2 regions of the Billgrantia sulfidoxydans genome follow, and region 2 is predicted to be linked to the other one. Evidence: predicted binding sites of a transcription regulator. Region 2 holds the regulator's gene; the other holds the start of a gene.
The links. The regulator sigma-54, encoded in region 2, starts transcription at its own class of promoters, with help from an activator protein. The targets are predictions, from matches to a motif close to TGGCACNNNNNTTGCTNT.
Positions count from the first base shown of each region.

Region 1: the regulator sigma-54 is predicted to act here: its motif matches at 8,092-8,109, upstream of HNO51_RS09280 (urease accessory protein UreD).

Region 1 covers NZ_CP053381.1:1,984,831-1,999,289, forward strand. The annotation lists gene HNO51_RS09245 (tripartite tricarboxylate transporter TctB family protein) at 1-211, shown strand, start outside; gene HNO51_RS09250 (tripartite tricarboxylate transporter permease) at 211-1,743, shown strand; gene urtA (urea ABC transporter substrate-binding protein) at 2,114-3,439, shown strand; gene urtB (urea ABC transporter permease subunit UrtB) at 3,615-5,216, shown strand; gene urtC (urea ABC transporter permease subunit UrtC) at 5,220-6,362, shown strand; gene urtD (urea ABC transporter ATP-binding protein UrtD) at 6,359-7,198, shown strand; gene urtE (urea ABC transporter ATP-binding subunit UrtE) at 7,198-7,896, shown strand; gene HNO51_RS09280 (urease accessory protein UreD) at 8,166-9,059, shown strand; gene ureA (urease subunit gamma) at 9,078-9,380, shown strand; gene HNO51_RS09290 (urease subunit beta) at 9,530-9,850, shown strand; gene ureC (urease subunit alpha) at 9,847-11,550, shown strand; gene ureE (urease accessory protein UreE) at 11,708-12,238, shown strand; gene HNO51_RS09305 (urease accessory protein UreF) at 12,228-12,947, shown strand; gene ureG (urease accessory protein UreG) at 13,224-13,862, shown strand; gene HNO51_RS09315 (HupE/UreJ family protein) at 13,903-14,459, shown strand, end outside.
Region 2 covers NZ_CP053381.1:2,856,820-2,871,278, forward strand. The annotation lists gene hisD (histidinol dehydrogenase) at 1-71, opposite strand, end outside; gene hisG (ATP phosphoribosyltransferase) at 125-787, opposite strand; gene murA (UDP-N-acetylglucosamine 1-carboxyvinyltransferase) at 830-2,092, opposite strand; gene HNO51_RS13235 (BolA family protein) at 2,106-2,375, opposite strand; gene HNO51_RS13240 (STAS domain-containing protein) at 2,509-2,841, opposite strand; gene HNO51_RS13245 (MlaC/ttg2D family ABC transporter substrate-binding protein) at 2,838-3,500, opposite strand; gene mlaD (outer membrane lipid asymmetry maintenance protein MlaD) at 3,538-4,002, opposite strand; gene mlaE (lipid asymmetry maintenance ABC transporter permease subunit MlaE) at 4,040-4,825, opposite strand; gene HNO51_RS13260 (ABC transporter ATP-binding protein) at 4,822-5,634, opposite strand; gene HNO51_RS13265 (calcium/sodium antiporter) at 5,775-6,719, shown strand; gene HNO51_RS13270 (KpsF/GutQ family sugar-phosphate isomerase) at 6,752-7,765, shown strand; gene HNO51_RS13275 (KdsC family phosphatase) at 7,790-8,347, shown strand; gene lptC (LPS export ABC transporter periplasmic protein LptC) at 8,360-8,980, shown strand; gene lptA (lipopolysaccharide transport periplasmic protein LptA) at 8,977-9,516, shown strand; gene lptB (LPS export ABC transporter ATP-binding protein) at 9,524-10,249, shown strand; gene HNO51_RS13295 (RNA polymerase factor sigma-54) at 10,408-11,835, shown strand; gene hpf (ribosome hibernation-promoting factor, HPF/YfiA family) at 11,944-12,252, shown strand; gene ptsN (PTS IIA-like nitrogen regulatory protein PtsN) at 12,259-12,729, shown strand; gene rapZ (RNase adapter RapZ) at 12,775-13,695, shown strand; gene HNO51_RS13315 (HPr family phosphocarrier protein) at 13,698-13,967, shown strand; gene pmbA (metalloprotease PmbA) at 14,085-14,459, opposite strand, start outside.

The sequences.
Region 1 (14,459 bases), 870 kb from region 2:
GCTGGTGCTCTACGCCATGCTCCTCGAACCGCTCGGCTTCATCCTCAGCACCACGCTGGCCATCGGCACGCTGTGCTGGCGCATGGGGGCGAAGGTGCTCAATGCCTACCTGGTCGGGGCGGCATCGGGCGTGGTGGTGTTCCTGCTGTTCAATTTCGCCCTCGACCTCGCGTTGCCGCTGGGCCTGCTCTCGTTCCTGGAGGTGAGCTGATGGAAACCCTCGGCTTTCTGATCGATGGCTTCGGGGTTGCCCTTGCCCCGCACAACCTGATGTTTGCCCTGATGGGGGCCTTCCTCGGCACGCTGATCGGCGCGCTGCCGGGCCTCGGGCCGGCCAACGGCGTGGCCATCCTGATCCCGCTGGCTTTCTCCCTGGGGCTGCGTCCGGAAACCGCGCTGATCATGCTTACCGCGGTCTACGCCGGGGCCATGTACGGCGGGCGCATCTCGTCGATCCTGCTCAACATTCCCGGCGACGAACCGGCCATGATGACCTGCCTCGACGGCTACCCCATGGCGCAGCAGGGCAAGGCCGCCGAGGCGCTGGCGATTTCCGCCATCGCTTCCTTCATCGGCAGCCTGATCGCCACCGTCGGCCTGATCCTGCTGGCGCCGGTGCTGGCGCGGTTCGCGCTCACCTTCGGTCCGGCCGAGTACTTCGCGCTGTTCCTGCTGGCCTTCGCCACCCTGGGCGGCATCACCGGCAAGAACCCGGTGAAGACCGTGGTGGCGGCCTGCCTGGGCTTGATGGTAGCCACCGTGGGGATCGACTCCACCGGCGTGCAGCGTTACACCTTCGGGACCCTGGAGCTCTACGAGGGTATCGACTTCATCATCGCCATCGTCGGCCTGTTCGCTATCTCGGAGCTGCTGTTCTTCATCGAGGAGCGCGCCGGCGGCGGCAAGGCGAAGATGGCCGTCAACAAGCTCAAGCTGAGCTGGGCCGACATACGCAACATCCTGCCGTCGAGCGTGCGCGGCGGTATCCTCGGCTTCATCGCCGGCGTGCTGCCCGGTGCCGGGGCGTCGCTCGGCAGCTTCATCGGCTATACGCTGGAGAAAAAGGCGGTCGGCAAGAAAGGCTTCTTCGGCCAGGGCGACCCGCGTGGCGTGGCCGGCCCCGAAGCGGGCAACAACGGTGCCTCGAGCGGTGCGCTGGTACCGATGCTGACGCTGGGCGTGCCGGGCAGCGGCACCACCGCGGTGCTGCTGGCGCTGCTGATCTCGCTCAACATCACCCCTGGCCCGCTGATGTTCACCCAGAACGCGGACATCGTGTGGGGCGTGATCGCCGCGCTGCTGATTGGCAACTTCCTGCTGCTGATCCTCAACATCCCGCTGGTGGGCATCTTCGTCAAGCTTCTGTCGGTGCCGCCGATGTACCTGCTGCCGTGTGTGACGATGATCGCCTTCGTCGGGATCTACTCGATCAGCAACACCACCTTCGACCTCTACTTCATGGTGGCCTTCGGCGTCGCCGGCTACGTGCTGCGCAAGCTGGAGATTCCGCTGGTGCCGATCATCCTCGGTTTGCTGCTGGGGCCGGAGATGGAGAAGAACCTGCGCCACGCCATGGATATCTCCGACGGCGACTGGACCATTCTCTGGAACAGCGGCCTGGCCATCGGCCTGTGGGTGTTTGCTGCCGTGGGGTTAATTCTGCCCTACATCGTCGGCCCCATCCTGCGCCGCCGGATGAAGGTGGCAACCGCTGCCACCGCAGGGAATCCGGAAGGCGACTGAGCCCGGCAATGCCTACCACCCCGCAGGGGCGCCGAGCGATCGGCGCCCCTGTCTTCGTTATGACGCACCGGTCTGGTGCGCTGTGGCAGTGCAGGCGATCCTTGCCGGCGCAACCGGCGCCTGCCGAATGCACGGCGGCGGTGCGCCGGCAGGATCGTCAAGGGGCGTAAAGGCGCCGTAATCTTCTGTATGAAAAGAGTTCTTCGAATTTCTTCGCCTGATGGCGCAAGCGTTGCATAGGCAGGAAGCCTAGTGCTGTGCGGCCGGTGTCGGCCGTGCATGACCTTTACAACAAGTCCCTCCCGCAGGAGGGCGCAAGGAGGTTCGCGTGAACGCTTCCCGTCGCAACATGCTTTTCCCCGTTCGCCTCATGTCTTCCCCGTCCCGCGCTGTGGCCGCAGCCCTGTTTGCGGCGGCGTCCCTCGGTGGTACTGGCCAGGCGCTGGCCCAGGAAGAGCCCATCAAGGTGGGGATCCTGCACTCGCTGTCCGGCACCATGGCGATCAGCGAATCGACCCTGAAGGACACCGTCGAGATGCTGATCGCGCAGCAGAACGAGCAGGGCGGCCTGTTGGGCCGTCAGCTCGAGGCGGTGGTGGTCGACCCGGCCTCCAACTGGCCGCTGTTCGCCGAGCGTGCCCGCGAGCTGCTCGAGCAGCACGAGGTGGATGTGGTGTTCGGCAACTGGACCTCGGTGTCGCGCAAGGCGGTGCTGCCGGTGTTCGAGGAGCTCAACGGCCTGCTGTTCTATCCGGTGCAGTACGAGGGCGAGGAGTCCTCCGAGAACGTCTTCTATACCGGAGCCGCGCCCAACCAGCAGGCCATCCCGGCGGTGGAGTACCTGATCAACGAGGTGGGCGTGGAGCGCTTCGTGCTGCTCGGCACCGATTACGTCTACCCGCGCACCACCAACCGCATCCTCGAAGCCTTCCTCAAGGAGGAGCACGGCCTCGCCGACGAGGACATCATGATCGACTACACACCGTTCGGTCACTCCGACTGGCAGAACATCGTCGCCGAGGTGCGCCGCTTCGGCAGCGAGGGCAAGAAGACCGCGGTGGTCTCGACCATCAACGGCGACGCCAACGTCCCGTTCTATCGCGAGCTGGCCAACCAGGGCATCGACGCCGCCGACATTCCGGTCATCGCCTTCTCGGTGGGTGAGCAGGAGCTCTCCGGCATCGATACCGGCCCGCTGGTGGGTCACCTGGCGGCGTGGAACTATTTCATGAGCGTCGACAGCGACGCCAACTACGACTTCATCGACGCCTGGATCGATTACACCGGCGACGAGGAGGCGGTGACCAACGACCCCATGGAAGCGCATTACATCGGCTTCAACATGTGGGCCGAGGCGGTGCGCAAGGCCGGCACCACCGACGTCGACGCGGTCAAGGACGCCATCATCGGCGTGACCGTGCCCAACCTGACCGGCGGCTATGCGGCGATGATGCCCAACCACCACATCACCAAGCCGGTGCTGATCGGCGAGGTCCAGGACAATGGCCAGTTCGACATCGTGTGGCAGACGCCGGCGACTGTGGCCGGCGATGCCTGGTCCGATTACCTGCCCGGCTCGCGGGACCTGATCGCCGATTGGCGCCTGCCCATGGAGTGCGGCAACTTCAACGTGGTCAACGGCAGCTGCGGCGGCAGCAACGCGGCCGAAGAAGCGGAAGTGGCGCTCGCCGAGTAACTACAGCATGGCCCCCGCTGCCAGGCAGCGGGGGAGCACGCCTTCTTCACCGATTCCGAGGAACGCTCCGATGAGATATCCCCCCGTGGCCTGGCCAGTGGCGGCCGGGGCGAAGGCCGGCAGCGCCGCCGAAGACAGCGAGCCCATGCACACGGCGACAAGGGGTTCGTGGCTGATGGTTCTCGTCATGGCCCTGGTCATCGTGCTTGGCCTTACCCTGGCCGCTCCCGCATCCGCGCAGGACGCCGAGAGGTTCGACGATTCAACGGCACAGGCGCTGCTTGCGGCGCTGGACGTGTCGTCGTTTACCGCCAAGGGTGAGGCCATCGAGGGCATCGTGCGCAGCGACGACCCCCGCGCCCGGGGCTGGCTCCAGGCCTTGCTCGATGGCCGCCTGCAGCGCACCGACGACGGCCGCTTCGTGGTGGTGCTCGACAACTCGGGCCGCCAGTGGCCGGTCGAGGACGCCCTGAGCGGCGAGGCCCTGGGCGAGATGTCGCGCCGCGACCTGGACCGCATCGGCATCAATAACGCGCTGCGCAACCAACTGCGCAGCGCCATCGCCGTGGTCGATCTCTATGCCGCCGATGTCGGGTTGCGCCGCGCTTCTGCAGAGCGGTTGCTGGGCGAGGTCGACAGCGACCTGGCCGGACCCCTGGCCGAGGTGATCGAGACGGAGCCGGATGCACAGGTGCGTGAACGCCTGCTCCAGGCTCTGGCCATCCATCGCCTGGAGCAGGGCGAGGTCGAAGCGGTCGAGGAGCTGCGCGGCAGTCTGCATCCGCGGGTCCGGGTGGCGCTCAATCGTGTACTCAACAGTGACGATCCTGCGTTGGTCGACGCCGCTCGTGAGGCGCTCAACGGCATCGAGCAGAAGCTCAAGGTCAACCGTGCGGTCGAGACGCTCTACTTCGGCCTGTCGCTGGGCTCGGTGCTGGTGCTCGCCGCCATCGGCCTGGCCATCACCTTTGGCGTGATGGGCGTGATCAACATGGCTCACGGCGAGTTGATCATGCTCGGTGCCTACACCACCTGGGCCATGCAGCAATTGCTGCCGGGCCAGCCGGGGCTGGCCTTGATCCTGGCGATTCCCGCCGGCTTCCTGGTCGCGGCGTTGGCCGGCATCGCCATCGAGCGCGGCGTCATCCAGTTCCTCAAGGGGCGCCCGCTGGAGACGCTGCTGGCTACCTTCGGTGTCAGCCTGATTCTCCAGCAGTTGGTACGCACTGCGATCTCGCCGCTCAACCGTACCGTGGTCACGCCGGAGTGGATGAGTGGCTCCATCGCCGTCAACGATACGCTCTCTCTCACCCTTAATCGGATGTTCGTACTCGGCTTCGCCCTGGTGGTGTTCGCCGCGCTGATGCTGATCATGCGCCGCACCCGGCTAGGGCTCGAGGTGCGGGCGGTGACCCAGAACCGTGCCATGGCGCGCTCCATGGGCATTCGCGCCACCCGGGTCGACATCCTGACCTTCGCCCTGGGCTCCGGGGTGGCGGGGCTGGCCGGCGTGGCCCTCAGCCAGCTTACCAACGTGGGCCCCAACCTGGGCCAGAACTACATCATCGACTCCTTCATGGTGGTGGTCTTCGGCGGGGTGGGGAACCTGTGGGGCACTCTGGTGGCGGGCCTCTCGCTCGGCGTCATCAACCAGGTGCTGGAACCCTGGGCCGGGGCCGTGATGGCCAAGATCATCGTGCTGGTGTTCATCATCCTGTTCATTCAAAAGCGCCCCCGCGGACTCTTCCCGCAGAAGGGCCGGGCGGCGGAGGGCTGATCCATGGATTCATCTCGACTCTGGCTGCTGCGGCCGTTCGGCGAGCGCTCGACGCTGATCTTTCTCGGCGTGTTGCTGGCGGCGATGGCCCTGGTGACGCTGCTGCACGTGGCCGTGCCGGCGGGGCATCCACTCCATGTCAGCGCTTATACCGTTAACTTGTTCGGCAAGTACCTGAGCTACGCCCTGCTGGCGGTAGCGGTGGATCTGGTGTGGGGCTATCTCGGTATCCTCAGCCTGGGTCATGGCGCCTTCTTCGCCCTGGGCGGCTATGCCATGGGCATGTACCTGATGCGCCAGATCGGTGACCGTGGCGTCTACGGCCACCCGGTGCTGCCCGACTTCATGGTGTTCCTCAACTGGGACAGCCTGCCGTGGTACTGGCATGGCTTCGACATGGCCGGGTTCGCCTTCCTGATGGTGCTGCTGGTACCGGGAGCGTTGGCGCTGGTGTTCGGCTTCCTGGCGTTTCGCTCACGGGTCACCGGGGTCTATCTGTCGATCATCACCCAGGCGCTCACCTTCGCCCTGATGCTGGCCTTCTTCCGCAACGAGATGGGCTTCGGCGGCAACAACGGGCTGACCGATTTCCGCGAGATCCACGGCTTCAACTTGCGCAGCCGCGACACCCGGCTGGGATTGTTCCTGGCCACCGGCGTGGCCCTGGCGTTGGGCTACGTGCTGTGCCGGGCCATCGTCACCAGCAAGCTGGGCCGGGTGTGTGTGGCGACCCGCGACGCCGAGGCGCGCACGCGATTCCTCGGCTACCGGGTCGAGCGCTTCCAGCTGTTCGTGTTCGTGGTTTCGGCCATGCTGGCGGGCCTGGCCGGGGCGCTCTACGTGCCCCAGGTCGGCATCATCAATCCCAGCGAATTTTCGCCGCTGTTCTCCATCGAGATCGTGCTGTGGGTGGCGCTGGGCGGCCGGGCGACGCTCTATGGAGCGGTGATCGGGGCGATACTCGTCAACTATGCCAAGACGGTGTTCACCGGCGTGATGCCCGACGCCTGGCTGTTCGCCCTGGGCGGGCTCTTCGTGCTGGTGACGGTCTTCCTGCCCAAGGGGGTCGCCGGCCTGTTGGCACTGAGATACCGGCGTCGTGCCGAGGGCTCGGGTGCGTTCTCCGGCAAGGAGGCATCGGCATGAGCATTTTGCGTTCATTGGCCAATCGTGACCGGGTCTTCGATTTCCTGGTGCCGGCCGAGTCGCCGGTCGACGTGCGCCACGGGCCGATTCTCTACCTCGAAGACGTCACGGTCAGCTTCGACGGCTTCAAGGCGATCAACGACCTGAACCTGACCATCGACGACGGCGAGCTGCGCTGCATCATCGGACCCAACGGCGCCGGCAAGACCACCATGATGGATATCATCACCGGCAAGACCCGACCCGACAGCGGCAAGGTATGGTTCGGCAGTCGCCACGACCTGCTGACCATGAACGAGCCGCAGATCGCCAGCCTCGGCATCGGCCGCAAGTTCCAGAAGCCCACGGTGTTCGAGGCGCTCACGGTATTCGATAACCTGGAGCTGGCCATGGCCGCCGACAAGCGCATCCTGCCCACGCTGACGGCTCGCATGAGCGGCGAGATTCGCGACCGCATCGACGAGGTGCTGCTGACCATCGGCCTGGCCGAGCTGCGTGAGCGCCCGGCGGGCATTCTGTCCCACGGCCAGAAGCAGTGGCTGGAGATCGGCATGCTGCTGATGCAGCGGCCGCGGCTTCTGCTGGTGGACGAGCCGGTGGCGGGGATGACCGAGCAGGAGATGGAGCGTACCGCCGAGCTGCTGACCGGGTTAGCGGGAAAACAATCTGTTGTCGTCGTCGAGCACGATATGGGTTTCGTGCGTTCCATCGCACGCAAGGTGACGGTGCTGCATCAGGGTAGCGTGCTGGCCGAGGGCAGTATGGACCAGGTGTCGAGCGACCCGCAGGTGGTCGAGGTCTACCTGGGCGCCGAAGCCGAGGAGGAGGCGGTCTGATGCTCGAAATCGACAAACTCAATCAGTTCTATGGCGAGAGCCACACCCTGTGGGATCTCGACCTGGCCGTGCCGGCGGGCCAGTGTACCTGCGTAATGGGGCGCAACGGGGTGGGCAAGACCACCTTGATGAAGGCGATCATGGGGGAGGTGGCGGTGGCCTCCGGCAGCATCCGCTATGCCGACGATGTCGAGCTTACCCGGCGGCGGGTGGAGGATCGTTCGCGGCTGGGGATCGGCTACGTGCCCCAGGGGCGGCAGATCTTCCCGCTGCTCACCGTGGAAGAGAACCTGCGTACCGGCCTGGCGGCTCGCGGCGACGGTCGGCGCACCATCCCGGAGCGCATCTTCGAACTCTTCCCGGTGCTCGAGGAGATGAAGCACCGTCAGGGTGGCGATCTCTCCGGCGGCCAGCAGCAGCAGCTGGCCATCGGTCGGGCGCTGGTGATCGAGCCACGCCTGCTGATTCTTGACGAGCCGGGGGAGGGGATCCAGCCCAATATCGTCACCCTGATTGGCGAGGTGATTCGCAAGCTGATCGCCGAGGACGGTCTGACCGTGCTGCTGGTGGAGCAGAAACTGCCCTTCGCCCGCAAGTATGCCGATCGCTTCGCGATCATGGATCGCGGCCGGCCGGTGGCCAGGGGCGAGATCGGTGAGCTCACCGATGCCCTGATCAAGGAGCACCTGACGGTCTAGCCGTTTTGCCAAGGTGGGATTTTTCCATGCACCGTTCTGCGCCATGGCCAAGGAGTCGTCAGGCGCTCATGCGCGGAAACTGTGCGCCGCGCTGGCTTTCGCGCGCCAATCTGGTGCGAAGATGGTCCGTGCAGGTGTGGCTGTATACAAAATAAGCCAATGAATCGTATCCGTTTTTCCTGCATTTCACCGTTCTGGTACAGCGGTTGCCATGAATAGGGCAAAGCCTCGACGAAGAGGCCGAACCCTGTTGCTGAAGGCCGATGCCAATGACGGCTCGTTTCGACGCCAAGACACTGCTGCCGCCCTGTGCTTCCGGTCACCGCTTCGATGCCGGCCGTCGCTGGGTGGCGTCGCTGGAACTCGGCTTCGACCGGCGCCAGGGGGCCACCCGCCTGGTGCGGGCTCGTCATCAGGGCCCGCTGCGGGTGCAGCGGCCTTTCTATCCCGAGGGCCGCGGGGGCTCGTGTCATGTCTACCTGCTGCATCCGCCCGGAGGGCTGGTCAGCGGCGATCTGTTGCACGTCTCGGTTCAGGTCGAATCGGGCGCCCGTGCGTTGGTGACGACGCCTGCGGCCAACAAGCTCTATCGTGCCGACAGCCATGGCGTGGCCTGGTCCCAGCGTACCGAGCTGCAGGTGGCGCCGGGCGGCGTGCTCGAGTGGCTGCCCCAGGAGACCATTGCCTTCGATGGCTCGTGCGGTGAGCAGCACACGGCCATCGAGCTTGCCGGCGATGCGCGTTGCCTGGGCTGGGAAGTGTTGGCGCTGGGCCGACCGGCGAGCCGGCTGCCCTACGTGTCGGGCCGCATCGAGCAGCGCTTTCGGTTGTGTCGCGATGGCAAGCCGCTGTGGTTGGAGCGTCAGCCGCTCGACCCGGAGCACCCGCGCTTCAAGGGGCGCTGGGGGCAGGGGGGCGCCAGCGTGCAGGCCACGCTATGGGCCGTGGGCCTCGACGACGAAGCCAACGCCATCGAAGCGCTGCGAGATGCGATCCCGCCAAGCCCGCGCTGGGCGGTCACCGTGCGCCATGGCGTGCTGTTGCTGCGCTACCTGGGTCATGAGCGTAACGAGGCCTGGGACCTTTGCCAGCAGGCCTGGGCCTGTCTCAGGCCGCTGTTGATCGATTCTCCTCCCCATCCCCCCCGTATCTGGTTCACCTGACGATTGCAGGAGACTCGCATGGAACTGACCCCGAGAGACAAGGACAAGCTGCTGCTGTTCTCGGCCGCCCAACTGGCCGAGCGACGCCGGGCCCGCGGCCTCAAGCTCAACTACCCGGAGGCGGTGGCGCTGATCAGCTTCGAGATCATGGAAGGCGCGAGAGACGGCCGCAGCGTGGCCGAGCTGATGAGCTACGGCCGCGAGATCCTCGGCCGCGACGATGTGATGGAGGGGGTAGCCGAGATGGTGCACGAGGTGCAGGTGGAGGCGACCTTCCCCGATGGCACGAAGCTGGTCACGGTCCACACACCCATCGTCTAGCGGAGGTCGAAATGGCTGCGCTCGGCCATACCGCGTTGAACATCGGCTCGCCATGCTCATTGAACACCCAGTCAACTCCGCTGGCTCGCCTCTGTTCGCCTTGTCTGGCCGTCGCTCGCTCATTTCCGCAACGTTGTTAAGGAGGCGTCATGATTCCTGGGGAGTACCAATTACAGGACGGCGAGATCGAGCTCTGCGCCGGGCGCGAGCGGATCACGGTGGAGGTGGCCAATACCGGCGACCGGCCGATCCAGGTCGGCTCCCATTATCACTTCGCCGAGACCAACCCGGCGCTGGTCTTCGACCGCACCAAGGCGCGTGGTTTTCGCCTGGACGTGGCGGCGGGCACGGCGATTCGCTTCGAGCCGGGTCAGACGCGAGAAGTCACGCTGATTCCCTTTGCCGGCACGCGCCATATCTACGGCTTTCGCGGCGAGGTGATGGGTAAGCTGGATGGAGACGCTTCATGAAGATTTCACGCCAAGCCTATGCCGATATGTATGGCCCCACGGTGGGCGACCGGGTACGCCTGGGCGACACCGAGCTGTGGATCGAAGTCGAGCGCGACGCGACCCATTACGGGGATGAGGTGAAGTTCGGCGGCGGCAAGGTGATCCGCGACGGCATGGGCCAGAGCCAGCGCCTCGACGATACGGTGATGGATACCGTGATCACGAACGCGCTGATCCTCGACTGGTGGGGCATCGTCAAGGCGGACGTGGGCATCCAGGCCGGCCGTATCGCAGCCATCGGCAAGGCGGGCAATCCCGACACCCAGCCCGACGTCGACATCGTCATCGGCCCCGGCACCGAGATCATTGCCGGTGAGGGGAAGATCCTCACCGCCGGCGGTATCGACGCGCACATCCACTTCATCTGCCCCCAGCAGGTGGAAGAAGCCCTGATGAGCGGCATCACCACCATGCTCGGCGGCGGCACCGGGCCGGCCACCGGCAGCAACGCCACTACCTGCACGCCGGGCGCCTGGCACATCGGCAGGATGCTGCAGGCGGTGGACGCGCTGCCGATGAACATCGGCCTGCTCGGCAAGGGCAACGCCAGCCTGCCCGAGGCCCTGGAGGCGCAGATCGAGGCCGGCGCCATCGGTCTCAAGCTACACGAGGACTGGGGCACTACCCCGGCCTCCATCGACACCTGCCTGAGCGTGGCCGAAAAGTACGACGTACAGATCGCCATCCATACCGACACGCTCAACGAGTCGGGCTTCGTCGAGGATACGCTGGCCGCCTTCAAGGAGCGGGGCATCCACACCTACCACACCGAGGGCGCCGGTGGCGGTCATGCGCCGGACATCCTGATTGCCTGCTCCAAGCCCTACGTACTGCCGTCGTCGACCAACCCGACCCGGCCCTACACGGTCAACACCATCGACGAGCACCTCGACATGCTGATGGTGTGCCACCACCTCGATCCCAACATTCCCGAGGACGTGGCCTTCGCCGACTCGCGCATCCGCCGCGAGACCATTGCCGCCGAGGACATCCTGCAGGACATGGGGGTGATCTCGATGATCGCCTCGGACTCCCAGGCCATGGGGAGGGTCGGCGAAGTGGTGTGCCGCACCTGGCAGACCGCGCACAAGATGAAGGTGCAGCGTGGGCTGCTGCCGGAGGACGAAGCGCTCGGCGCGGACAACTTCCGCGCCCGACGCTACATCGCCAAGTACACCATCAACCCGGCGATCACCCACGGTATCGGTCATGAGGTGGGCTCCATCGAGGTCGGCAAGCTGGCCGATCTGGTGCTGTGGAGTCCGGCCTTCTTCGGCGTCAAGCCGGCGCTGATTCTCAAGGCGGGCATGATCGCGGCGGCGCCCATGGGTGACCCCAACGCCTCGATTCCCACGCCGCAGCCGGTGCACTACCGCCCCATGTTCGGTGCCTTCGGCCGGGCGGCGAGCCTGTCGCGGTTGACCTTCGTCAGCCAGGCGGCGCTGGACGCCGGCATCAAGGAGCGGCTGGGCCTGCAAAGCGGGCTGGCGGCATGCAGGAACGTGCGCGGGGTGCGCAAGAGCGACATGAAGCTCAACGATGCCTGCCCCGAGCTCAGCGTCGATCCGCAGACCTATGAGGTGCGTTGCGACGGGGAGCTGCTGACCTGTGAGCCGGCCACCGAGCTGCCCTTGGCCCAGCGCTACCATCTTTTCTGAATTTGGATAGACCACCGAGGTGAGCGGCGTCGGGGATAGGCCGTAGCGAGGGTCTTTTGCCATGGATGGCAAAAGTAGCGTACAGGGACGTATTTACAGCGCCCTCGCGCAGGCCTATCCACGAATCAGCCGCGGGGTGATTCAACGAGGGAATGCCATGCTGAAACTGACTGAACGCCTGGGACCCATCGAGGGGCGCCAGGCCGGCGATACCCTGACGCTGCCCTATGAGCTGCGCATACGTGGCCGGCTCAAGGCGGTGAGCGATGCCGGTCGCGAGCTGGGCCTGTTCCTCGACCGCGGCCCGGTGCTGCGCGCCGGCGAGGGACTGCGCGCCGAGAGCGGTGAGATCGTGCGGGTCAGGGCCGCTGCCGAGCCGGTGGTGACCGCCAGGGTCGCGGCGGGCCTGCCGCTGGCGCGGCTCGCCTATCACCTGGGCAATCGCCATGTGCAGCTGGCCCTGGGAGAGGACGGGCAGGGTGGTTACGTGCGCTTCCCGCCGGACCACGTTCTGGAAGAGCTGGCCGAGTTGCTGGGGGCGAGCCTGGAGCGGCACGAGGCGCCCTTCGACCCCGAGCCGGGCGCCTACCACCAGCTCGGCCATTCACATGCGCATGACCACGATCATGACCATGAGCACGGCCACGATCACGGTCACCACGGCCATGGCCATCACCATGCCCATTGAGGCGGCCTCATTGAGGATGGCGCAGGGCGACGACCTGGCGCTGCTGGGACTGCTGCAACTGGTCAGCCCGGCGCTGCCGATCGGGGCCTTCGCCTTCTCCCAGGGCCTGGAGAGCGCCTTCGAGCTGGGCTGGGTAAAGGATGAGGCGAGCCTCGGCGACTGGCTGACCGGCGTGCTCGACGACGGCCTGACCCGCTGCGAGCTGCCGGTGCTGGCGCGTCTGCAGCAGGCCTGGGCGAGGGAAGACGAAGAGGCGATTGCGTGGTGGGACAGCTGGCTCGCCGCCAACCGTGAGACCGCCGAGCTGGCGGCAGAGGACTCGCGACTGGGTGCGTCGCTCTCCCGTCTATTGGGCAGCCTGAACCTGTTGCCCGAGGGGCCTTCGAGAGAGTCGCCAGCGATGCCGCCGGGCGCCGGCTATGTGACCGTGTTCGCCTGGGTCGCCCAGGTACGCGGGGTGGCCCCGCGCCAGGCCATGCTCGGCTTCGCCTGGGCCTGGCTCGAGAACCAGCTCGCCGTGGCCTGCAAGGCACTGCCGCTGGGGCATACCGCGGCCCAGCGACTGGTCGAACGGCTGCGTCCGGCGCTGGTGGCAGCGGTGGATGAAGCACTCGAACTGAATGACGACGAACTCGGCCCGGCGCTGCCCGGGCTGGCATTGGCCAGTGCACTGCACGAAACGCAGTACTCGCGGCTTTTTCGGAGTTGATTGCGATGAACCGTGGCGTCAGGTGAATGAATACATGACGCACCAGGGATATGGGGAGCGCTGGCGAATCCACCTCGCGCGGCCGCTGGCAAGACGGCCGAAGCGAAGCGGTCGATCTTCATGGATGAAGATCGAGGAAAGCCGGCACAGGGATGTGCCGTCTTTCCGACCGCTGAGACCGGCCGGATGGCCAGGGTTTCGGTCGCGTGGCGTGGTGAGCCGGCGTGTTCCCATGTCCAGGCAGGCTGCATTCAAGAATGAACGAGGAGTAACGACATGACACATTGCCTACGCGTCGGCGTCGGTGGCCCGGTGGGATCCGGCAAGACGGCGCTGCTCAAGCAGCTGTGCCTGGCGCTGCGCGACCACTACGACATCGCCGTGGTCACCAACGATATCTACACCCGCGAGGATGCCGACTTCCTGCTGCGCCACGAGGCGCTGCCGGCCGACCGTATTCTCGGCGTGGAGACCGGCGGTTGCCCGCACACGGCGATTCGCGAGGATGCCTCGATGAACCTCGCTGCCATCGACGAGCTGCAGGGGCGGCACCCCGGCCTGGAGCTGGTGCTGGTGGAGTCGGGCGGCGACAACCTCTCGGCCACCTTCAGCCCCGAGCTCTCCGACCTCACCCTCTACGTGATCGATGTTTCCGCCGGTGACAAGATCCCGCGCAAGGGCGGGCCCGGCATCACCAAGTCGGACCTGCTGATCATCAACAAGATCGACATCGCCGAGCAGGTGCACGCCTCGCTGGAAGTCATGGAGCGCGACTCCAGGAAGATGCGCGGCGAGCGTCCATTCGTCTTCACCAACCTCTACGACGGCGTGGGGCTCGAAGCGATCATCCGCTTCATTCTCGATCGCGGCATGTTGCCGGAGCGTCGTCCCCAGGCCCAGACGATCAACGCCTGAGCCTAATCCCTTTTTCCTTATCGGCAAGGAGAGCGCCACCATGAAGCACCGTCATTCCCCCGCCGCGCGCCTGGCATTGGCGAGCGCCCCCCTCATGCTGCTGGTCGCGGGCATGGCCGTTGGCCACCCGGGCCACGACCATGCCCATGGCAGTGGCTTTGCCGCCGGCCTGGCGCATCCGTTGCTGGGGCTGGACCACCTGCTGGCGATGCTGGCCGTCGGGCTGTGGAGCCTGCGCCAGAGCCGTGCTTTCAGCCTGGCGGCGCCGCTGCTCGCCGCCGGTGGCATGCTGCTGGGAGCCGGACTGGCCTGGGTCGGGTTGGCATTGCCGGGCGTGGAGTTCGGCATCGCCATGTCGGTACTGCTGGCGGGGGTACTGATCGCCGCGCTGGTCAAGGTGCCGGCCGCGGTGGGCGCCGGCGTGGTGGTGCTGTTCATGCTGTTCCACGGCCATGCCCACGGCAGCGAGATCCCGCATGGCGCCTCCATGTTGACGTACCTGGCCGGTTTCACGCTGGCCACGCTGGCGGTCACCTATGCGGGCCGCCTGGCCGGTGGGTTGCTCATGCAGCGGGAGAACCGCTTCCTGCGGGCTCT
Region 2 (14,459 bases):
CGCGACTCGAAGTCGGCAGCCTCGGTCGACAGCCGGGAAATGTCGACGGTTTCGACGGGGGGTTCGCTCATCATCGCCTGCGCCTCCTGATGAATGGTTTCGTTGCGGGTACCGAATCGCATGGCTACCGAGCCGGCGCCTCGGCATGCGCTCGCCGACGCGCCACCGCCTCGGCGAGGCGTGCGATCAGCGGCTTGAGGCGTTCGTGCTTCATGGTCATCGCCGCCTTGTTGACCACCAGGCGGGTACTGATCGGCGCGATCAGCTCTCGCGGCGACATGCCGTTGGCGCGCAGGGTATTGCCGGTGTCGACGATGTCGACGATCTCGTCGGCCAGGTTCATCAGCGGCGCCAGCTCCATGGCCCCGTAGAGCTTGATCACTTCGGCCTGGATGCCCTGCTCGGCGTAGTAGCGCCGCGCCACGTTGACGAACTTGGTCGCCACCCGGCGCCGGGCCCGCGCCGCCGCGGCCCCGTCGATACCGGCGGTCATCAGCTTGCACTTGGCGATCTCGAGGTCCAGCGGCTCATAGAGCCCCTCGGCGCCGTGCTCGAGCAGCACGTCCTTGCCCGCCACGCCCAGGTCGGCGGCGCCCAGCTGTACGTAGGTCGGCACGTCGGTGGCGCGAATCACGACCAGCTTGACGTCGTCGAGGTTGGTATCGAAGAGCAGCTTGCGGCTCTTGCCCAGGTCCTCGGCCGGCACGATCCCGGCATCCGCCAGCAGCGGCAGGGTCTCGTCGAGGATGCGGCCCTTCGACAGGGCCAGAATCAGTTGCTTGCTCATGGTCTCGCCTATGGTCGGAAACCGCGGGCGCCGCCAGCCCGCTCAGCCGGGAATGCGACGAATCCGGGCGCCCAGCAGTTGCAGCTTTTCTTCAATGCACTCGTAGCCGCGGTCGATGTGATAGATGCGGTCGACCAGGGTCTCCCCCTCGGCCATCATCGCCGCGATGACCAGCGAGGCCGAAGCGCGCAGGTCGGTGGCCATGACCGGAGCACCGGAGAGCCGCTCGACCCCGGTGATCATGGCGGTATTGCCCTCCAGCGCCACCTGCGCTCCCATGCGATTCAGCTCCTGCACGTGCATGAAGCGATTCTCGAAAATCGTCTCGACCACATGGGAGGAGCCGTCCGCCACGGCGTTGAGGGCCACGAACTGGGCCTGCATGTCGGTGGGGAAGCCCGGGTAAGGCGCGGTGCGTATGTTGACCGGACGCGGGCGCCGCCCCTCCATGTCCAGCTCGATCCAGCCGTCGCCTACGGTGACCTTGGCACCGGCCTCCTCGAGCTTGGCCAGTACCGCCTCGAGAATGTCGGCGCGGGTATTGCGGACCCGCACGCGACCGCGCGACAGTGCGGCGGCCACCAGGAAGGTGCCGGTCTCGATGCGGTCGGGCATGACGTCGTGATAGGCGCCATGCAGCTGCTCGACGCCCTCGATGACGATGTTGTTGCTGCCGTGGCCGCGGATCTTCGCGCCCATCTTGATCAGGCACTCGGCCAGGTCCACCACCTCGGGCTCGCGGGCGGCGTTCTCCAGGATCGTGGTGCCTTCCGCCAGGGTCGCGGCCATCAGCAGGTTCTCGGTCCCAGTGACGGTGACGGTGTCGAAGAAGATGGTGGCGCCCTTGAGCCGACCGTCGACGCGGGCACGGATATAGCCACCCTCGACGCGTATCTCCGCGCCCATGGCCTCGAGCCCGCGGATATGGAGGTCCACCGGCCGCGAACCGATGGCGCAGCCGCCCGGGAGCGACACGTCGGCATGGCCGAAGTGTGCCAGCAGGGGCCCCAGCACCAGGATCGAGGCGCGCATCTTCTTGACCAGCTCGTAGGGGGCGTGGCAGTCCCGCACCTGGGAACCGTCGAGCTGGATGGTCATCTTCTCGCCCATCACCGGCTCCACGCCCATGCGACCCAGCAGCTCCAGCGTGGTGGTGATGTCCTGGAGATGCGGCAGGTTGCCGATGGTCACCGGCGCGTCGGCCAGCAGGGTGGCACACAGGATGGGCAATGCCGCGTTCTTGGCGCCGCTGGCCCAGACCTCGCCGTCGACGGGGCCGTTGCCGGTAATGATCAACTTGTCCATGAATGCTCGACCGTCAGGCGCCCTGGCCAGGTGAAGCCGCGTTCTCCGGCGCGCTAGCCCACTGCGCCGGGGTGTAGGTCTTGAGGCTGACGGCATGCACGGCACCCGAGGCAATCTCTTCGGCGAGAGCCCCATAGATCAGCTGCTGCCGCTTGACCGGCGACAGGCCGTCGAAGACATCGCCCACGGCAATGACCTGGAAGTTGCAGCCTTCGCCCTGGATATAGAAATCGCAGTCCTCGAGGCGCGCCTCGAGCAGCGCCTTGACGTCACTGGGTTGCATGAAAAACGGAACTCCTGTGGGACGAATGGAGCGGCCGCGGCCCCATGAAGGCCGCCGCCGGAAACCAGAATCCCTACATGGTAAAGAAAAGCATCGCACTTGGCGATGCCGGAACCGGGCCTGGCGGTGGGGATCAGGCCTCGCCGGCGAGCGGCAGCAGCGCGTCGAGCCCGGCCACCCGGGTCAGCCGCGCCAGCGGCGTCGAGAGTTTGACCTGGTCGATCTCGACACCGGCCGCGCGTGCCTGGCGCGCCCACTCGAGCAGCACGCTGAGCGCGGCACTGCTGACCTGCTCGACCCCGCCAAGGTCGAGCACCACGCGAGCCCCGGCGGCCTGGTCGGCGAGCCAGGCACGACCCGCCTCCGCCAGCGGCGCGGCAATCTCGAAGTCGACATCGCCGCTGACGGCCAGCCCCTGCGGGCCGGTTTCCAGCCGCACACCGCCACGCTCGAGCAGCCGGCTCATGAGCGGCCGCCTTCCTCGAGCTCCTCGGTGGCGATCTCCGGCGACCAGTTGGCGATCACCGCATCGTAGTCACGGCCGTGGTCGCGCATGGCCTGGTCGAACTGGTTGCGGAAAGTCAGCCCCAGGTTGATACCGTTGACGATGACGTTGACCACCTTCCACTGGCCATCGCTCAGGCGCAGCGTGTAGCTGACCGGATAGACCGTACCGTCCATGGCTACCACTTCCATGGCCACGGAAGCCTGGTCCTCGTGGCGCGACGCTCGCCGACTCTCCAGTACGCGCAGCTCACGATAATCGAAGGTCACCAGCCCCTTGGTATAGGTATCGATCAGGGTCTGGCGGAAGACGTCGACGAACTGCGAACGCTGCCGGGGAGAGGCGTTCTGGAAGTAGCGCCCCATCACGCTGGCGCCGATGTAGCGGAAGTCGGCGATGTCGTCGAGGCTGTCGTCGACCAGCGACTTGAGTTCGTTGATATTGCTGGCGTAGTACTCCTTGCGCCCATCGATCTGTCCCATCAGCCCGTCAATGCTGTCACGTATGACCTGCTCGGGATCGCGTTCCGGCGCCGCCACCGCCGACAGGCTGACCAGGACCAGGGTCAGGCCGGCTACCAGGCGGCGAAACGGGGCGAGGGATAGCGTCATCTGACTCATGGTTCGACCTCTAGTGAAACGGTGACAAGGGTGTGGCTCAGTCATTGACCATATTGGACACGAACTGCTGGATCAGTTCTTCCAACACCAGGGCGGACTGGGTATCGCGGATGGTATCGCCAGCGCTCAGCGTCTCGGGGTCCCCGCCGACCGTCAGCCCGACGTACTGCTCGCCCAGCAGGCCCGAGGTGAGGATGGCCGCCGTGGTGTCGCGCGGCAGGCGACCCTCCAGCTCGGCGTCGAGTTCGAGGACGACCCGGGCATCGTACCATTCGGTATCCAGCTCGACCGCGGTGACGCGCCCTACCGTGACGCCCGACATGGTGACGCGGGCACGCGGCTTGAGGCCGCCGATGTTGGCGAAGTTGGCCTCCAGGCGGAAGGTGTCGTCCGGCACCGTGAAGGTCAACCCGCTGACCCGCAGCCCCAGGACCAGCAACCCCAGTATGCCGGCCAGCATGAACAGCCCGACGCCCAGCTCCATTGTCTTGCTGCGCTTCATCCTGCCTCTCCAGTAAGCGATAGGTATTTACCGAGCATCAGGAAAACCCTCCGAACATCAGCGCGGTGAGCACGAAATCGAGCCCCAGCACCGCCAGCGAGGAGTAGACCACGGTGCGCGTGGTGGCACGCGAGATGCCCTCCGAGGTGGGTACCAGGTCGTACCCCTGGAACACCGCGATCCAGGTCACCACCAGGGCGAACACCAGACTCTTGACCATGCCGTTGCCGACGTCGGCGATGAAATCGACGCTGGCTTGCATGCTGCTCCAGTAGGAGCCCTCGAACACGCCCAGCCACTCGACGCCGACCAGATAGCCGCCGTAGATGCCAACCACGCTGAAGCCGACGGTGAGCATTGGCAGCGCCACGAAGCCTGCCCACAGACGCGGCGCCACCACCCGGCGCAGCGGATCGACGCCGATCATCTCCATGCTGGTGAGCTGCTCGGTGGCCTTCATCAGGCCGATCTCGGCGGTCAGCGCCGAGCCGGCACGCCCGGCAAACAGCAGCGCCGCCACTACCGGCGACAGCTCACGCAGCAGCGACAGCGCCACCATCTGCCCCAGCGCCTGCTCGGCGCCGAAGTCGACCAGGATGGTGTAGCCCTGTAGCGCCAGCACCATGCCGATGAACAGCCCCGACACCAGCACGATCGCCAGCGACAGCACGCCGACGAAGTGCATCTGCCGTAGCCACAGGTAGCAGCCTTCGCGGGACGGGATGCCGATGGAGGACTGGACGAGGAACAGCCCCGCCCTCCCCAGGGCCTCGAGCACGTCGCAGCCGCCGCGCCCGAGGCGCATGATGCGCCCGATGATCATGGCCGCCCCTCCAGGTTGAGGATGTCGCGGAAGTAGTCCGGCGCCGGATAGTGGAAGGGCACCGGGCCGTCCGGCTCGCCGTGCACGAACTGACTGACGCGCGGGTCGTCGTCGATGTCGAGACTCCCCGGCGTACCGTGCGCCATGACCCGCCCGTCGGCGATGACGTAGACATAGTCCGCAATCGACAGGGTCTCCTGAATATCGTGCGAAACCACGATGGAGGTCAGTCCGAGCGCCTCGTTGAGCTTCTTGATCAGCTGTACCAGCACGCCCTTGGAGATCGGGTCCTGGCCCACGAACGGCTCGTCGTAGAGCACCAGGTCAGGGTCGAGCGCAATCGCCCGGGCCAGCGCGACGCGCCGCGCCATGCCGCCCGACAGCTCCGCCGGCATCAGTTCGCGCGCCCCACGCAGCCCCACCGCCTGCAGCTTCATCAGCACCAGGTCGCGAATCATCGCCTGGGGCAGATCGGTATGCACACGCAGCGGGAAGGCCACGTTCTCGAACACGCTGAGGTCGGAGAACAGCGCGCCGCTCTGGAACAGCATGCCCATGCGCCGACGCAGGGTGAACAGCGCCTTGCGCGACAGCGCGTGCACGTCCTGACCGGCGATCAGGACTCTACCGGCGTCGGGAACCAGCTGCCCGCCGATCAGCTTGAGCAGCGTCGTCTTGCCCGTGCCGCTGGGGCCCATGATGGCCGTGATCCGGCCACGGGGGATCCGCAGCTCGACGCCGTCGAAGATGGTCTTTTCACCGCGCGAGAAACGCAGCCTCTCCACCTCCACGAAGGGGGAATCGATCATGCCGCAAGGTCCAGGAAAAATTATCGAACATCGTATCCTAACTGCTCTGCCCGACGCCAGCCCGAGCCACGGCGTCGCTTGCACCCGAACCGCTGAAGACGTCTAATGTGCGGCCTCACTTGCCACCCTGATCCGTTGCCATGCTGATCGCTTTCGTCGCCGTCGCCCTCGGCCTTGCCGGCCTCACCTGGAGCGCCGACCGTTTCGTCAATGCCGCGGCCGCCACGGCCAGCCGCACCGGCCTGAGCGCGATGCTCGTCGGCATGACCGTGGTGGCGCTGGGCACCTCGGCGCCCGAGATGGTGGTGGCGCTGTTCGCGGCTCTGGACGGCCTTCCCGACCTGGCCATCGGCAACGCGCTGGGCTCCAACATCGCCAACATCGGGCTGGTGCTGGGCGCGACGGCGCTGGCGCGCCCCGTCCCGGTGCCCTTCTCGCTGGTGCGTCGCGAGCTGCCCCTGTTGCTCGGCGCGACCGGGATCACCGGCTATGCGCTGGCCAACGGCGTGCTGGGACACTTCGATGGCTTGGTCCTGCTGCTGCTGATGGTCTTCAGCCTGTGGTGGCTGATTCGCGCCGATACGCCCGATGCCAACCCGGCCGGCGAGATACCCGACATGACGCTCAAGCGCGCACTCTCCTGGCTGGTCGTCACCCTGCTGCTGCTGTCACTGAGCTCCCGCGCCCTGGTGTGGGGGGCCAGCGAGCTGGCGCGCGGCCTCGGCATCAGCGAACTGGTGATCGGCCTGACCGTGGTCGCGGTGGGTACCAGCCTGCCGGAACTGGCTGCCTGCGTAGCCAGCGCACTCAAGCGCCACCACGACCTGGCCATCGGCAACGTGATCGGCTCCAACCTGTTCAATCTTCTCGCGGTGCTGCCGATTCCGGCGCTCATCGCCCCCGGCGCCCCCCACCCGGACGCCGCGGGACGCGACTATCGCGTCATGCTGCTGCTGACGCTGGCCCTGGCCATCCTGCTGCTGTGGCAGCGCCAGGGCCGGCTCGGCCGCCTCGTCGGCGGTGCCTTCCTGACCACTTACGCCGCCTACCTGGTCTGGCTCGGCGTCAGCGGCGGGGCCACTTGAGTGAAACCTCCCATCGGGCAACAATCATCGCCATGAGCTCAGACGATTCCACCGCACCCCCCGACAGCGCCGCCCCGGGCATCACGCCGCTGAGGGAGAGCGCTCGACGCACCCTCAGGATCGAGGAGCAAGCCATCGCGGCACTCCTCGAGCGGCTCGACAGCCACTTCGACCGCGCCTGCGAGCTGATGCTCGCCTGCCAGGGCCGCGTGGTGGTGACCGGCATGGGCAAGTCGGGCCATGTCGCCGGCAAGATCGCCGCCACACTTGCCAGCACCGGCACGCCGTCGTTCTTCGTGCACCCCGGCGAGGCCAGCCACGGCGACCTCGGCATGATCACCCCAGGCGACGTGGTGCTGGCCTTGTCGAACTCCGGCGAGACCGCCGAGGTCACCGCACTGCTGCCGCTGCTCAAGCGCATCGGCACGCCGCTGATCAGCATGACCGGGCGCCCCGACTCGACGCTGGCCCGCCACGCCGACGCCCACCTCGATGCCGGCGTCGAACGCGAGGCCTGCCCCCTCGACTTGGCGCCAACGGCTTCGACCACCGCCGCGCTGGCGCTGGGCGATGCGCTGGCCGTGGCCCTGCTCGAGGCGCGCGGCTTCACCGCCGAGGACTTCGCCCTCTCGCACCCCGGCGGCAGTCTTGGCAAGCGGCTGCTGCTGCGCGTCAGCGACCTGATGCACCAGGGCGAGCGACTGCCGAGCGTGCCGCTGGGCAGCCCCTTGCGCGACGCCCTGCTCGAGATCACCCGGCAGGGGCTCGGCTTCACCTGCGTCGTCGATGAGCACAATCGGCTGATCGGTGTCTATACCGACGGCGACCTGCGCCGCACGCTCGACCAGTATCAGGACCTTAGCCAGCTGACGGTGGACGATGTCATGACCCGGCCCGGCAAGCGCATCGCCCCCGACGTGCTGGCGGCCGAAGCGGTACGCATGATGGAAGACAACCTGATAACGGCGCTGGCCGTCGTCGACGAAGCGGGCCACCCGATCGGTGCCCTGCACATGCACGATCTGCTGCGAAGCGGCGTGATCTGACCTCATCCCGACCAAGGAAAGCCCATGGCTCTGGCCACCTCCACTCTCGATCCGCATCTTGTCGACCGCCTGCGCAAGGTTCGCCTGCTGGCGCTGGACGTGGACGGCGTACTCACCGACGGCCGCCTCTATTTCCAGGCCGACGGCGTCGAAATCAAGGCATTTCACACCCAGGACGGCCTGGGCCTCAAGCTGCTGCGGCGGGCCGGCCTGCAGGTAGCCTTCCTGACCGGACGCGAATCGCCCATGGTCAGCCACCGCGCCGCCGCCCTGGGTATCGATCACGTCTACCAGAGCTGCGAGGACAAGCTCGCCACCCTGCGCGAGCTGTGCACGCGGCGGGGCATCGAGCTCGAACAGGTGGCCTACTGCGGCGACGACCTACCCGACCTGGCCGCCATCCAGCGTGCCGGCATCGGCATCACCGTCCCCAACACCCCGCCCTACATCCGCGACGTGGCCGACTACGTCACCGAACGCAGCGGGGGACACGGCGCGGTGCGCGAGATCTGCGACCTGCTGCTCGAGGCCCAAGGGCATCGCGACGCGCTGGTCGATACCTACCTCCACGGCAAGCGCTGAGGCCGAGCGAACATGCTGCGTCGGTTGCCACGCCCCTCGTTTCGTGTCTGGCTGTTCCTGCTGCTGGTGATCCTCGGCGGCCTGATCGCCTGGCTGGATCCCTGGCAGGCCCCGGCCCCCGGCCCGGTCCCCACCGACGAGGCCGGCGAACCCGACTATTACCTGGAGCAGGCGCAGCTGACCCGCTTCGACGCCACCGGTCTGGCGCATCAGCGCCTGGAGAGCCCGCGACTCGTCCACACCCCCCATGACGACGTCACCCGTGCCGTCACGCCCCTGGCCCATCTGATCGACCGCGACAACCGGCGCTGGGAGGCGAGCGGTGAGGAAGGCCGTCTCGGCCCGGGCGGCAATCCGCTGACGCTCTCGGGCGACGCCCGGCTGTTCGCGCCCGAGGAGCGCTGGCAGCTCGACACCGAGACCCTGCACTTCGACGCCAACGTGGGTCATGCCTGGAGCGACACGCCCGCCCTGCTGCAGCAACCCCCCCAGCACATGCGCGGCGAGCGCTTCGACGCCTGGATTCATGACAATCGGGCACGTTTGACCGACAATGTGCGCGGCCACCATGTCCCGGAAGGCACCCAGTCGGGACAAGCCGACGCCGTCAACCTAGAGGATTTCACGCCATGAAGCGATGCAGGCTCCCGACCCTCCGCAGGCCATTCACCCTGGCACTGGCCAGCGTGACGCTGATCGGCCTGGCGAGTATCGGGCCGGCCATGGCGCAGCAGCGCGACGCCGAGCAGCCCATCGAGGTCGAGGCCGACCGGCTCGACCTCGACGATCGCGCCGGCACCGCGGTCTACACCGGCGATGTCGACATTCGCCAGGGCAGCATGCGACTCACCGGCGACCGCGTCGAGTTTCAGCGCAATGCGGCCGGCGAACTCTCGCGCGCCACGGCCCGCGGCGAGCGCGCCTACATCGAGCAGCAGCCCGACCCCGAGCAACCCGTGGTTCGCGGCTGGGGGCGTACCATTGTCTACCATGTCGCCGAGCGCCGTGTGGAACTGATCGACCGCGCCGAGCTGCACCAGGGCGGCGACACCTTCGACGGCGGCTACCTCGAGTACTTCCTCGACCGCCGCGTGGTGCAGGCACGCTCCCAGAGCGAGGGCGTCGAAGGCAGCCAGCGCATTCGCATGACCCTGCAGCCGGAGCGCTGACATGTCGATGAAGACCCTGCACGCCCGCCACCTGGCCAAGAGCTACAAGCGTCGCCGCGTGGTCCACGACATCAGCCTCACCATCGAGCAGGGCCGCGTGGTCGGCCTGCTCGGGCCCAACGGGGCCGGCAAGACCACGTCGTTCTACATGATCGTCGGTCTGGTCAAGGCCGATGCCGGTGAAGTGCACATCGACGACCGGGACCTCTCGCACAGCGCCATGCACGAACGGGCTCGGGCGGGTATCGGCTACCTGCCCCAGGAGGCATCGATCTTTCGCAAGCTGTCGGTAGCCGACAACATCATGGCCATCCTCGAGACGCGCCGGGATCTCGACCGCCGCGGGCGACAGGAGAGGCTCGAGCAGCTGCTGGAAGATTTCCACGTCACCCACATCCGCGACAACCTGGGCATGAGCCTGTCCGGCGGCGAACGGCGCCGCGTCGAGATCGCCCGGGCGCTGGCCACCGAACCGGCCTTCATCCTGCTCGATGAACCCTTCGCCGGGGTCGACCCGATCTCGGTGGGCGAGATCAAGGGCATCATCCGCCAGCTCAAGGCGCGCGACATCGGGGTGTTGATCACCGACCACAACGTCCGTGAAACCCTCGACATCTGCGACTCGGCCTACATCGTCGGCGACGGCCAGATCATTGCCGATGGAAACGCCGAGGCCATTCTGGCCAACAAGCGGGTGCGAGAGGTCTATCTCGGCGAGGACTTTCGCCTGTAGCGCACTCCACTGCATTATGCAAGCACCTGGGACGCATTAAAACATTCTAATCAGGGATAAAAACTTTCACTGGCATGCATATTGCAGCCATTTCTCTTGCAAGTCATGGGCTACCCGTCTAGGGTAGAGCTTTTCCGGCAGATGAGCGCCTTACCCTCATGGCCATGAAAGCGTCCCTGCAATTACGTGTCGGCACTCAGCTGACCATGACCCCCCAGCTGCAACAGGCCATAGCCCTGCTGCAGCTCTCGACCCTCGACCTACGCCAGGAGATCCAGCAGGCGCTGGAATCCAACCCCATGCTGGAACTCGACGACGGCTTCGGCGAACAGGCCGTCAGCGAAACCCCGAGCGACGACTGGGCCAGCGAGATACCCAGCGAACTCTCCACCGACAGCGACTGGACGGACACCTACCCCGACCACGGCACGGGCTCCGGCTCAGGCGCCGCCACCGGCGAGGGGCCGGACTTCGAGCGCCAAGCCTCGGCGCAGACCCTCGCCGGCCATCTGATCTGGCAGCTGGCGATGACCGACCTGAACGACCGCCAGCGCCTCATCGCCGAGAGCCTGATCGACGCCGTGGACGCCGCCGGCTACCTGGCCCACCCCCTGGAGGAAATACGCGACGGCCTGCGCCGTCAGGGCCTGGAGGGGTTGCCCACCCGGGAGGTCGAGCAGGTCCTGCTGCGATTGCAGCAGTTCGAGCCCACCGGCGTGTTCGCCCGCGACCTGCGCGAGTGCCTGATGCTGCAGCTGGCGGCGCTGCCCGATGATACCCCACTGCTGCCCCAGACCCGCCGTCTCGTGCGCCAGTTCCTCGAGGCGCTGGCTGCCGACGACCGCCGCCTGCTCAAGCGTCGCCTGGGTCTCGACGACGAGTCGCTGGACCAGGTCATCGCCCTGGTTCGCTCGCTGGATCCCCGCCCCGGCAGCGACTTTGCCGAGGTCGGCAGCAGCTACGTCACCCCGGACCTCGTCGCCTATCACGACGAATCGGGCTGGCGCGTGGAACTCAACGCCGAGGCCCTGCCGCGCCTGCGCATCCAGCCCGACTACGTCGCCCTGGTGCGGCGTGCGGACAAGAGCCAGGACAACCAGTTCCTCAAGGATCACCTGCAGGAGGCCCGCTGGCTGATAAAGAGCCTGGCCAGCCGCAACGACACGCTTCTGCGGGTGGGACGGGAGATCATGGCGCGCCAGATCGAGTTTCTCGAGCAGGGCGAGGAAGGCATGAAGCCGCTGGTGCTGGCCGACATCGCCCAGGCCGTCGAGATGCACGAATCGACCATCTCGCGGGTGACGACGCAGAAGTTCATCCATACTCCGCGAGGCGTCTTCGAGCTGAAGTACTTCTTCTCCAGCCATGTCGGCGGAAGCGGCGACGGGGACGTCCACTCCAGCACCGCGATCCGTGCCCGCATCCGCAAGCTCATCGCCGACGAGCCGCCCCGCAAGCCGCTCTCCGACAGCCGCCTGGTGGATCTGCTGGCCGAGGATGGCATCCAGGTCGCCCGCCGCACGGTGGCCAAGTATCGCGAAGCCTTGGGCATCCCCTCATCGAGCGAGCGCAAGCGTTTTCGTTGACCCCGCGACGTGATGTTGACCCCGGGCAATCCCGCCGCCCGAGGGGGTATGCAGGGCAGGAAAAAGGGTTACAATCGAGCTACCACCCGAAGGACGAAGGAGCTTGTCATGCAAGTCAACATCACCGGCCATCATGTTGAGCTGACCGATTCACTGCGTGACTACGTGAGCGAGAAGCTGAACCGCGTCCAGCGACATTACGACAACATCACCAACGTGCAGGTCACGCTCTCGATCGAGAAGGAGCGCCAGCAGGCCGCCTGCACGCTGCATGCCGCCGGCGCCGATCTGCATGCCGAAGCTTCCGATCAGGACATGTACGCCGCCATCGATGCGCTGACCGACAAGCTCGATCGTCAACTGGTCAAACACAAGGAAAAGGCCCAGGCTCGCGCCCAGGGCGCCGGCGTTCGCTGAGTTGCCATGACACTGGAAACCATCCTGCCCCCGGAACGCGCTCTGTTCGACGTTCCGGGAGGCAGCAAGAAGAGGGTGCTGGAGTTCTTCAGCACCTTCATCGCGCAGAACACCCCGAGCCTCGACAGCCAGGAGGTCTTCGGTAGACTGGTCGGGCGCGAGCGGCTGGGCAGCACCGGTATCGGCAACGGCGTGGCCATTCCTCATGCCCGCAGCCCCCACTGCCACAGCCCCGTGGCCGCCTTTCTCAAGCTGGCCGAACCCATCGACTTCGACGCCATCGACGGCGAGCCGGTCGACCTGGTGTTCGTGCTGCTGGTGCCCGAAGAGGCCGACGATACGCACCTGTCGCTGCTGAGCCAAGTAGCCAGCGTCATGAACGACGCCGAGACGCGCGCCCGGCTGCGCAAGTGCACGAGCCAGCGTGAACTCCACGAGCGTCTCGTCGAAGCGATACGACGACAGTCCTCGGCCTGACCGCTTCCCTCGCCGTACGGCCAGCCCCTGATCAGGAGATTCCTCATGCAGCTTGTGATCATCAGCGGCCGTTCCGGCTCCGGCAAGTCGATCGCACTGCAGGCGCTCGAGGACATCGGTTACTACGCCATCGACAACCTTCCGGCGATGCTGCTCGGCTCGCTGGTGGATGAGCTACGCAGCTCGCCCACGATCCAGACCTCCATCGCCGTCAGCATCGATGCGCGCAACCTCCCCCACGCCCTGGAGCGCTTCCCGCGCCTGCTGGAGGAGCTGCGCAACAAGCAGGTCGACTGCCAGGTCATCTACCTGACCACCGATGCCCGCATTCTCCTCGAACGCTACTCCGCGACCCGACGGCGTCACCCCCTGACCCGCGGCCGGGACATGACCCTGAACGAGGCCATCGAGTCGGAAGACGCCACGCTGAGCGACATTCGCAACCTGGCGGACCTGATCATCGACACCTCGCGGCTGTCGGTGCATGACCTGCGCGGGCGTATCACCGAACAGGTGGCCAGCCATCGCGCCGACCAGTTGACCCTGACGGTGGAGTCGTTCGGCTTCAAGGGCGGCGTACCGCTCGATGCCGATATCGTCTTCGACGCGCGCTGCCTGCCTAACCCCTACTGGGACCCGCGATTGCGCTCGGCCACCGGCAGGGAGCCCTGCATCGTGGAGTTCCTCGAACAGTATCCTCTGGTCCAGCAGATGCTCGACGACATCATCGCCTGGGTCGAGCGCTGGCTACCGGCCTACCGCGATACCCACCGCAGCTACCTGACCGTCGCCATCGGCTGCACCGGCGGCCAGCACCGTTCGGTGTACCTGGCGGAGCGCCTCGCCAAGCACCTGGCCCGGCAGCAGCCGGACGTGCGCCTGCGTCACCGGGAGCTCGGCATCCACACCCCGGTCACCGCCACCCGGGACGTGACCGTAGAGACCTCCGAACGCAAGGAAACCTGAGTGTGCCCTGCCGCAAGCTGACCCTGACCAACAAACGCGGCCTCCATGCCCGCGCTGCCACCAAGCTGGTCCAGTGCTGCCAGCCCTTCAGCGCGCGCGTGCTCGTCAACCGCGGGCCGCAGCAGGCCGATGCCAGCAATATCATGGCGCTGCTGATGCTGGGGGCTCCCTGCGGCACCGAACTCGAGGTCAGCGCCGAGGGCGAAGATGCCGAAGCGGCGCTGGAAGCGATCGAGGCCCTCTTCGAGGCCCGCTTCGAAGAGGATACCTAGAGGAATGGCTGCGCTCGTCCATGCGGCGTTGAAGCCTGCTCGTCGGGCTTCGCCTGGCCTGGCCATCGCTCGCTCATGGCGCCGGCCAGGCGGCAAGGGATAGGAAGCTCATCCCATTCAGCTACCGGCCACGGTCATCTCGTCGATCAGCCAGCTGCCGGTATGGATGCTGCCGCGAGTGTCGATGTCATTGCCCACGGCCAGCAGCCCCTTGTACATTGCCTCGAGGTTGCCGGCGATGGTGAACTCCTCCACCGGATGTCGGATCTCGCCGTTCTCCACCCAGAAGCCGGCCGCCCCACGCGAATAGTCGCCGGTCACGCCGTTGACCCCCTGCCCCATCAGTTCGGTGACTAGCACGCCCCGACCCATGCGGGCGAGCAGCGCCTCGCGCGACTCGAGCGGTGCGGCGATGCGCAGGTTGCGTGCGCCGCCGGCGTTGCCGGTGGTCTGCATGCCAAGACGCCGCGCGCTGTAGGCCGACAGCATGTA